Regions from separate parts of the Kocuria sp. CPCC 205258 genome, predicted to be linked through region 2. Evidence: riboswitches for the same ligand, from Rfam matches in the RefSeq annotation. Region 2 holds a riboswitch; the other holds the start of a gene.
What was found. Region 2 has a riboswitch for S-adenosylmethionine ahead of RF644_RS15100 (MetQ/NlpA family ABC transporter substrate-binding protein). Riboswitches for the same ligand answer to the same signal wherever they lie in the genome.
Positions count from the first base shown of each region.

Region 1: another riboswitch for S-adenosylmethionine. It lies ahead of RF644_RS01480 (LLM class flavin-dependent oxidoreductase); the one in region 2 lies ahead of RF644_RS15100 (MetQ/NlpA family ABC transporter substrate-binding protein).

Region 1 is NZ_JAVKPS010000001.1:317,072-321,000, reverse strand. Features, by position in the region: gene RF644_RS01490 (maleylpyruvate isomerase N-terminal domain-containing protein) at 1-498, shown strand, start outside; gene RF644_RS01485 (CoA-binding protein) at 584-1,048, shown strand; SAM riboswitch class IV at 1,191-1,305, shown strand; gene RF644_RS01480 (LLM class flavin-dependent oxidoreductase) at 1,384-2,802, shown strand; gene RF644_RS01475 (Vms1/Ankzf1 family peptidyl-tRNA hydrolase) at 2,896-3,929, opposite strand, start outside.
Region 2 is NZ_JAVKPS010000010.1:27,797-31,725, reverse strand. Features, by position in the region: gene RF644_RS15110 (methionine ABC transporter permease) at 1-649, opposite strand, end outside; gene RF644_RS15105 (methionine ABC transporter ATP-binding protein) at 646-1,725, opposite strand; gene RF644_RS15100 (MetQ/NlpA family ABC transporter substrate-binding protein) at 1,722-2,615, opposite strand; SAM riboswitch class IV at 2,716-2,832, opposite strand; gene dxr (1-deoxy-D-xylulose-5-phosphate reductoisomerase) at 2,877-3,929, opposite strand, start outside.

The DNA.
Region 1 (3,929 bases), on a different contig from region 2:
CTGCACACGCCCACCACCGCCCGCCCCGACCGGGACGCCGCGACCTACTGGACCGACTGGGGCGGCGATCCCGCGGAGGCCGCCGAGGCCCGGCGCCACACCCGCGTGGCCGCGTCCATGGTCCTGGACTGGGAGCCGGTGCGCGCCCTCCACCGCGAGACCACCCGGGCGCTCGTGCACGCGGCGCAGCACTGCGGCGACGGCGCGGTCCGCACCCAGGGGCATGTGCTGCGCGTCGAGGACCTGCTGAGCACCCTCGCGGTGGAGGCCACGGTGCACCACCTGGACCTGATCCAGCACCTGGACGGCTCCCCGGGTCCCGCCGTGGACGGGCTCGCCGAGGTCCGCCGGGTCCTCACCGACCTGTGGGAGCGGGAACCGCTCGAGCACTGGAGCGACGAGCACTTCGCCCGCGTGGGCACCGGCCGGGCGGAGCTGACCGCCCAGGAGCGTGCGGAGCTGGGCGCGCACGCGGACCTCCTGCCGCTCTTCTCCTGACCTTCCCCCCTCCGCGAGGTCGCCGACACGTGCAATCTCGCGGAGGAAGAAGGAGGGGGAACGGGTTCCGTGCCAGGCTGGGGGCATGAGCCGCAACGACCCCGCCGTCATCGACCGCCTCATGACCCGGCCCGGCCGGTGGGCCGTGGTGGGGCTGACCGGCAACACGGCCCGTCCGGCGCACTCGGTGGCGAAGCGGATCCGGGACGACCTCGGCATGACGATCGTCCCGGTCAACCCGAAGGGCGAGCCGGTGCACGGCGAGCCCGGCCGTCGCACGCTCGCCGAGGTCCCGGGGCCGATCGACGTGGTGGACTGCTTCGTGAACTCCCGCCGCGTCGGCGCGGTGGTGGACCAGGCCATCGCCGTGGGCGCCGCCGCGGTGTGGCTGCAGCTGGGCGTCGTGGACGAGGCCGCCGCCGCCCGGGCGGAGCGGGCCGGCCTCGACGTGGTCATGGACACCTGCCCCCTGATCGAGCTCCGGTCCCTGCTCCGGCGGGGCTGGACCCTGGACCCGGGCCGGACCCCGCCGCTCGCCCCGCCCGGCTGAACGACCCGGCTGAGCGACCCGGCGGAGCCGCCCGTACCGGATCGGCACCGTCCCGCCGCCGGCCGGGACGGTCCCCGTGCGGCGGGACCGCACGGGGGTTGCACCCGGTCAGGGGCCACCCGCTAAGCTGTCCCCCGACGACGATGACGAGTCCCGACACGAAGCTCTGGCTGGTCGGGCGGCAACCCTCTCCCGTAGCGGGGTGCCCCAGATGAACATCGGGCCGCGGTGCACGTGCTCCGCGGCAAGTACGGCGCCCACCAGTGCGTCGGACCCGCGGGCAGGTCTCCACGACGCACGGGCGCGGGTCGGCATCGACCCGGGAGGAACACCCCATGAGCAAGCGCATCGCCCTGAACGCCTTCGACATGACCTGCGTGGGCCACCAGGCCCCCGGTCTGTGGAAGCACCCCCGCTCCCGGGCGGACGAGTACAACACGATCGAGTACTGGACGGACGTCGCCCAGGTCCTGGAGAAGGGGCTCTTCGACGCGCTGTTCCTCGCGGACGTCGTCGGGTACTACGACGTCTACCAGAACTCCGCGGCCCCGGTGATCCGGGACGCCACCCAGATCCCGGTCAACGACCCCTTCATGCAGATCTCCGCGATGGCGGCCGTGACGAAGCACCTCGGCTTCGGCGTGACGAGCGCGATCACCTACGAGCAGCCGTACCCGCTCGCCCGGAAGTTCGCGACCCTCGACCACCTCACGAAGGGCCGGATGGGCTTCAACGTGGTGACGTCCTACCTGAAGTCCGCCGCCGAGAACCACGGGCTGACGGAGCAGATCTCCCACGACGAGCGCTACGAGATCGCCGAGGAGTTCATGGAGGTCTGCTACAAGCTCTGGGAGGGCTCCTGGGAGGACGGCGCGGTCCGGCGCGACCGGGTCAACGGGGTCTTCGCCGACCCGGCGCTCGTCCACCCCATCCAGCACCACGGCAGGTACTTCGACGTCCCCGGCATCGGGCTGACCGAGCCGTCCCCGCAGCGCACGCCGCTGATCTTCCAGGCCGGGGCCTCCTCCCGCGGGCGGGCGTTCGCCGGCCGCCACGCGGAGGCGGTGTTCGTGGGCGGCATCCGCCCGGACCTGACCCGGGTGGTGACCGACAAGCTGCGCGACGAGGCGGAGGCCAGCGGCCGGAACCGGGACGACCTCAAGATCTTCGCCATGCTGCACGTGATCGTCGACGAGACCGACGCGAAGGCCGAGCAGAAGCGCCGCGACTACGAGCGGTACGCGGACACCGACGGCGCGCTGGGCCTCGTGGGCGGCTGGTCCGGGCTGGACCTGGGCCGCTACGACGAGAACGACGTCCTGGAGTACATCAAGACCGACTCGATCCAGTCCTTCCTGACCCCCTTCACCACGGCCGACCCGCACAAGAAGTGGACGATCAAGGAGGTCGCCAAGCACATCTCGATGGGCGGCATGGGCGTGCCGATCGTGGGGTCCCCGCAGACCGTGGCCGACGAGCTCGAGCGGTGGATCGACGAGGGCGGGCTGGACGGCATCAACCTCGCCTACCACGTGTCCCCGGGCTCGTTCGAGGACTTCGTGGAGTGGGTCGTGCCGGAGCTGCAGAAGCGCGGCCGCTACCGCACCGGGTACGAGGGCACCACGCTGCGCGAGAACCTCTACGGCAAGGGGCAGACCAAGGTGCTCGGCACCCACCCCGCCGCCGCGTTCCGGGGCGCCTACGCGGGCAGGCCCTCCGCCGCGGACACCCCCGCCCGCCAGCTGGCCCTCTGAACCCCGTCCCCTGACCCCGCGGCTCCGCCGGGAGCGCGGGGCAGGGCGCGGACGAGGGGCCCCCGCGTGCGGGGGCCCCTCGTCCGCGCCGGGTCAGGACGCCGGTGCGGCGCTCCAGCGCAGCAGGGCCGCGACGTCCGTGCCGTGGGGCAGCGCCCCCGGCGGCACGAAGACGGGTCGGCCGTCGGTCAGCACCGCGGCGCGCACCAGCGCGGCGTCGGCGGAGACCCGGCCCAGCACGCCGGCGCCCACGGCCTCCGACTCCTCCAGGGCGATCCACGGCTCGGCGTCCAGGGCGATGAGCTGCTGCTCCGTGTCCAGGTGGGTGTCGTCGAGCAGCAGCGTCTCCGCCTGGGCCTGCTGCAGGGCCGAGACCACGGGCGCCATCCCCGAGACGGCGGTGGGGTCCGCGCGTCCCTGCTGCTCGGCGAGCCGCTCGAGCAGCGCCTGCTGGCGGTGCGCCACGACCTCCGCCACGCGCTCCTCGACCTGGTGGTCGAAGTCGGCGGACTTGCTTCCCTCCGCCCGGGTGTTGGCGTCGACGACGCTCAGCATCGCCCGGGTCGCCTTGGACAGCTGCTCCTCGACCAGGCCCCGGGCCCGCAGGTCCCCGGCCAGGACGACGAGCTGCGCCCCGCTCTCGGCCACGACCTTGTCGATCTGCTCGGCCACCTGCTCGGTGTTGCGCCGCCACACGTCCTCCGTGTGCCGCTGCCAGCGTCCCTGCGACCAGCCGCCCCCGGGGAACTTCTTCAGGTGCTCGGTCTCGCCCTCGATCTGCTGCTCGTCCGCGGCCCGGACGCGGCTGGCGTGCTGGAGGCAGATCTCGCCGCCGTCCCGGCCCACCTCGGCGACCACGTACGGGAAGTCGTCCGGGCGGTGCCGGAACAGGGGCGTGAGATCGGGGACGTCCTCCACCTGGAGGACACCGCGGCCGGCCCGGGGACCGGGGAGGACCTCGTCGATCTCCACGGTGCCTCCGCGCACCAGCAGGTACCGGCACACCGGGTCCGGCACGCCCTCGGCCGGGCGCACGGCGGCCTCCACCGCGGCGAGGTCGGCCTTGCTCGCGCCCTGGCGCTCCAGCTCTCGGCAGATGTTCTCCGGAAGCACGTCGATGGCGTGCA
Region 2 (3,929 bases):
GGATCCGGCGGGCCAGCCGGTTGCCCACCACCTGCACGAGCTGGACCAGGACCACGATGACGGCGACCGCCGCCCACGTGACCTCGTCGTTGAACCGCTGGTAGCCCAGGCGCAGGGCGAAGTCGCCCAGGCCGCCGGCGCCGATGGCCCCGGCCATCGCCGACATGTCCGTGATGCCGATGACCAGGAAGGTGTAGCCGAGCACCAGGGGGCCCAGCGCCTCGGGCAGGATCACCGTGCTGATGATCCGGCCGCGGGAGACGCCCATGGAGCGGGCCGCCTCCACGACCCCGGGGTCCACGCTCATGAGGTTCTGCTCGACGATGCGCGCCACCGCGAACATGGCGCCGATGGTCATCGCGAAGATCGCGGCGTTGGGCCCCAGCCGGGTCCCGACGACCCCCTGGGTCACCGGTCCCAGCGCGGCCAGCAGGATGATGAACGGGATCGGCCGGACGAAGTTCACCACGAGGTTGAGGCCCTCGTGCACCGCCCGGTTCTCCAGGATGTTGCCCCGGCGGGTGACGTAGAGGCCGACGCCCACGAGCAGACCGAGCAGGCCGGCGAGCAGCAGCGTGACGGCCACCATGTAGAGGGTCTCCCCGAGCGCGGACAGCAGCTCGGGTCCCAGGACGGACCAGTCGTTCACGCGGCCACCTCTCTCAGGGTCGTGATGCGGGACATCTCGTCGACCACGGCCTGCACGGCCGCGTCCGCACCGGTCAGCTCGAAGGTCAGGGACCCGAACGACTGCTCCTGGAGCACGCTGATCCCGCCGTAGGCGATGGTGAAGCGGACCCCGCGGGCGGCGCCGTCCGAGAGCACCCCGCCGATGTCCACGCCGTCGCCGACGTCCACGATCACCAGGCGCCCCCGGTGGGCGCGGCGCAGCCGTTCGACCTCGCGGGCGTCGGGCACCGAGTGCAGGACGGAGGAGACGAAGCGGCGGGCGGTCTCGGTGCGGGGCCGGGCGAAGATGTCCACGGTGGAGCCGTGCTCCACGACCTTCCCGTCCTGCATGACGGCCACCCGGTCGGCGATCGCGCGGACCACGTCCATCTCGTGGGTGATGATCACGATCGTGATCCCGAGCTCCCGGTTGACCCGCTGCAGCACCTGCAGCACCTCCTGGGTGGTCTCCGGGTCGAGGGCGCTCGTCGACTCGTCGGCCAGGAGCAGCTTCGGGCTGGTCGCCAGCGCGCGGGCGATGCCCACGCGCTGCTTCTGCCCGCCGGAGAGCTGCTCCGGGTAGTTGCCGGCGCGGGCGGCGAGGCCCACGAACTCGAGCAGCTCGGCCACCCGCGCCCGGCGCTTCTCCTTCGGCCAGCCGGCCCGCTTGAGCGGGTACTCGACGTTGCCGGCGACGGTGCGGGAGGTGAAGAGGTTGAACTGCTGGAAGATCATCCCGATCTCCTGCCGCACGGGCGCCAGCTCGGTCTCGCGCCGGCCGGCCACCTCGAAGCCCTCCACGGTCAGGGAGCCCGAGGACACGGGCTCGAGCCCGTTGATCAGGCGCACGAGGGTGGACTTGCCCGCCCCGGAGTAGCCGATCACGCCGAAGATCTCTCCGCGGCGGACGTCGAGGGTGACGTCGTCGACCGCGAGCACCTCGCGCGCCGCCCGCCCCGAGCCGGTGCGAAAGGTCTTGGAGACGTTGCGGAAGGAGACGAGCACCTCGTCCGGGCGCCCGGGTGCGGGCGGCCCGGCGGGGACCGCCGCGCTCACTGCTCCTGGTCCTTCAGCTCCTGCTGGTAGCGCGCGGTCAGCTCCTGGAGCTCCTCCGGCTCCAGCTGCAGCGGCACGGCGGTGTCCTTGGTCTCCTCCATCTCGGCGTCGAGCACGGCCTGCTCGTGGTAGAGGTCCGCGACCTGCCGGAGGGTCTCGTCGTCGGCGAGCTCCTCCGTGGTGGTGAAGAGGTTGACGTAGGCGCGGGAGCCCTCGGACTCGGGGTCGTCCTGGGCGAGCGCGGACTGCGGGTCGATGTCGGCCCGCGAGAGGAAGTCGTTGTTGATGACCGAGCCGGCCACCGAGTCGAGCGAGAGCACCGTCTGCTCCGCGGAGACCGGCGTGACCCGCACCGTGGAGGCCTCGGTGTCGACGTCGAGCTCGGTGGGGATGAGGGTGTCGCTGCTCAGCTCCACGAGACCTGCGGCCTCGAGCACGAGCAGGGCCCGGGAGAGGTTCACGGCGTCGTTGGGCACCGCGATCTCGTCGCCCTCCTGGAACTGCTCCACGGAGTCGTACTGGTTGGAGTACAGGCCCAGCGGGTAGATCGAGGTCGAGCCGATCGGGGTGATGGAGCCGCCGGCCGCGTTGTTGTAGTCGGCGAGGAACGGGACGTGCTGGAACCAGGTCATCTCCACGTCACCGGACTCGGTGGCGGGGTTGGGCTGGTTGTAGTCGGAGAAGTCGACGTACTCGACGGTGATGCCCTGCTCCTCGGCCACCCGCTGGAGGGCGTCGTGGGTCGGGTCGGTGCCCACCACGCCGATGGTGACCTTGTCGTCGGCGAGCACGCCCTCGCCGGAGGACTCCCCGGCGGAGCCGCCGCAGGCGGTGAGGGCGAGGCCGAGGGTCGTGGCCAGGGCGAGGAAGGGGAGGCGCTGCGATCGCATGTGGTGCCTTTCCGTGGGTCCGGGGTGTCGGAGGTCTCCACCGGGGCCAACGGGTCCGGCGGCCACGGTCGAGGGCGCGCCGGAGGGCGCGTGCGCGGTCGGACCGTACTTGCCGCCGGCCGTCGTCGGCCGGTGCCGGATGGTTCACCTGGGGCACCCCACTACGGGAGAGGGTTGCCGCCCAGCAAGCCAGGGCTGCACGCTGGGACTCGTCATCCGCCCGACAGACTAGCACGTGCGGCGGGGCCGGGCCCGGCCCGGTCAGCGGGCGAGGACCTCGCGGGCCCGCCCGCGGGCCCAGCGCTCGGCCGCCAGCACGGCCTCGAGCTCCAGCGGGCCGTCGTCGTCGTGCTCGCCCAGCACCGCCTCGACCGTGTCCACGATGGCGGGGAACCGGATCCGGCCGTCGTGGAAGGCGTGCACCGCCTCCTCGTTGGCCGCGTTGAATACGGCGGGGAAGGTCCCGCCCCGCTCCCCCGCCGCCTTGAGGAGCTCGACGGCGGGGAACGCCACCGGGTCGAGGGGCTCGAAGGTCCACTCCGTGGCGCGCGTCCAGTCGCACGGCAGGGCGGCCCCGGGCACCCGGTGCGGCCAGGCCAGACCGAGGGCGATGGGCAGGCGCATGTCCGGGGGCGAGGCCTGGGCGAGGGTGGAGCCGTCCACGAACTGGACCATGGAGTGCACGACCGACTGGGGGTGGAGCACCACGTCGATGCGCTCGAGGGGGACGTCGAAGAGCAGGTGGGCCTCGAGCACCTCGAGGGCCTTGTTCACCATGGTCGCCGAGTTGGTCGTCACCATCAGGCCCATGTCCCACGTCGGGTGGCGCAGCGCGTCCCGGGGCGTGACCGTCTCGAGCTCAGCCCGGGACCGGCCGCGGAAGGGCCCGCCGGAGGCCGTCAGCACGAGCCGGTCCACCTCCGCGGCGGTGCCGCCGCGCAGCGCCTGCGCCAGCGCGGAGTGCTCGGAGTCCACGGGGATCAGGGCGTCCGGGTCCCCGGTGGCCGCGGCGGCGGCCTTGACCAGGGCGCCGCCGGCGATCAGGGACTCCTTGTTCGCCAGGGCGAGCCGGTGCCCGGCCCGCAGCGCCGCCAGCGTGGGGGCGAGCCCGATGGAGCCGGTGATCCCGTTGAGCACGAGGTCGGCGTCGGGGTGGGCGGCGGCCGCGGACGCGGCGTCGGGCCCGTGCACGACGTCCGGGCGGTATCCCCCGGCCCCGGCGGACGCGGCCCGGTCCGCGATGAGGCCGGCCAGCCGGGCGGCGTCCTGGGCGGTGCCGCTGGTCGCCACGAGCGCGGCGCGGGTCTCGAGGGC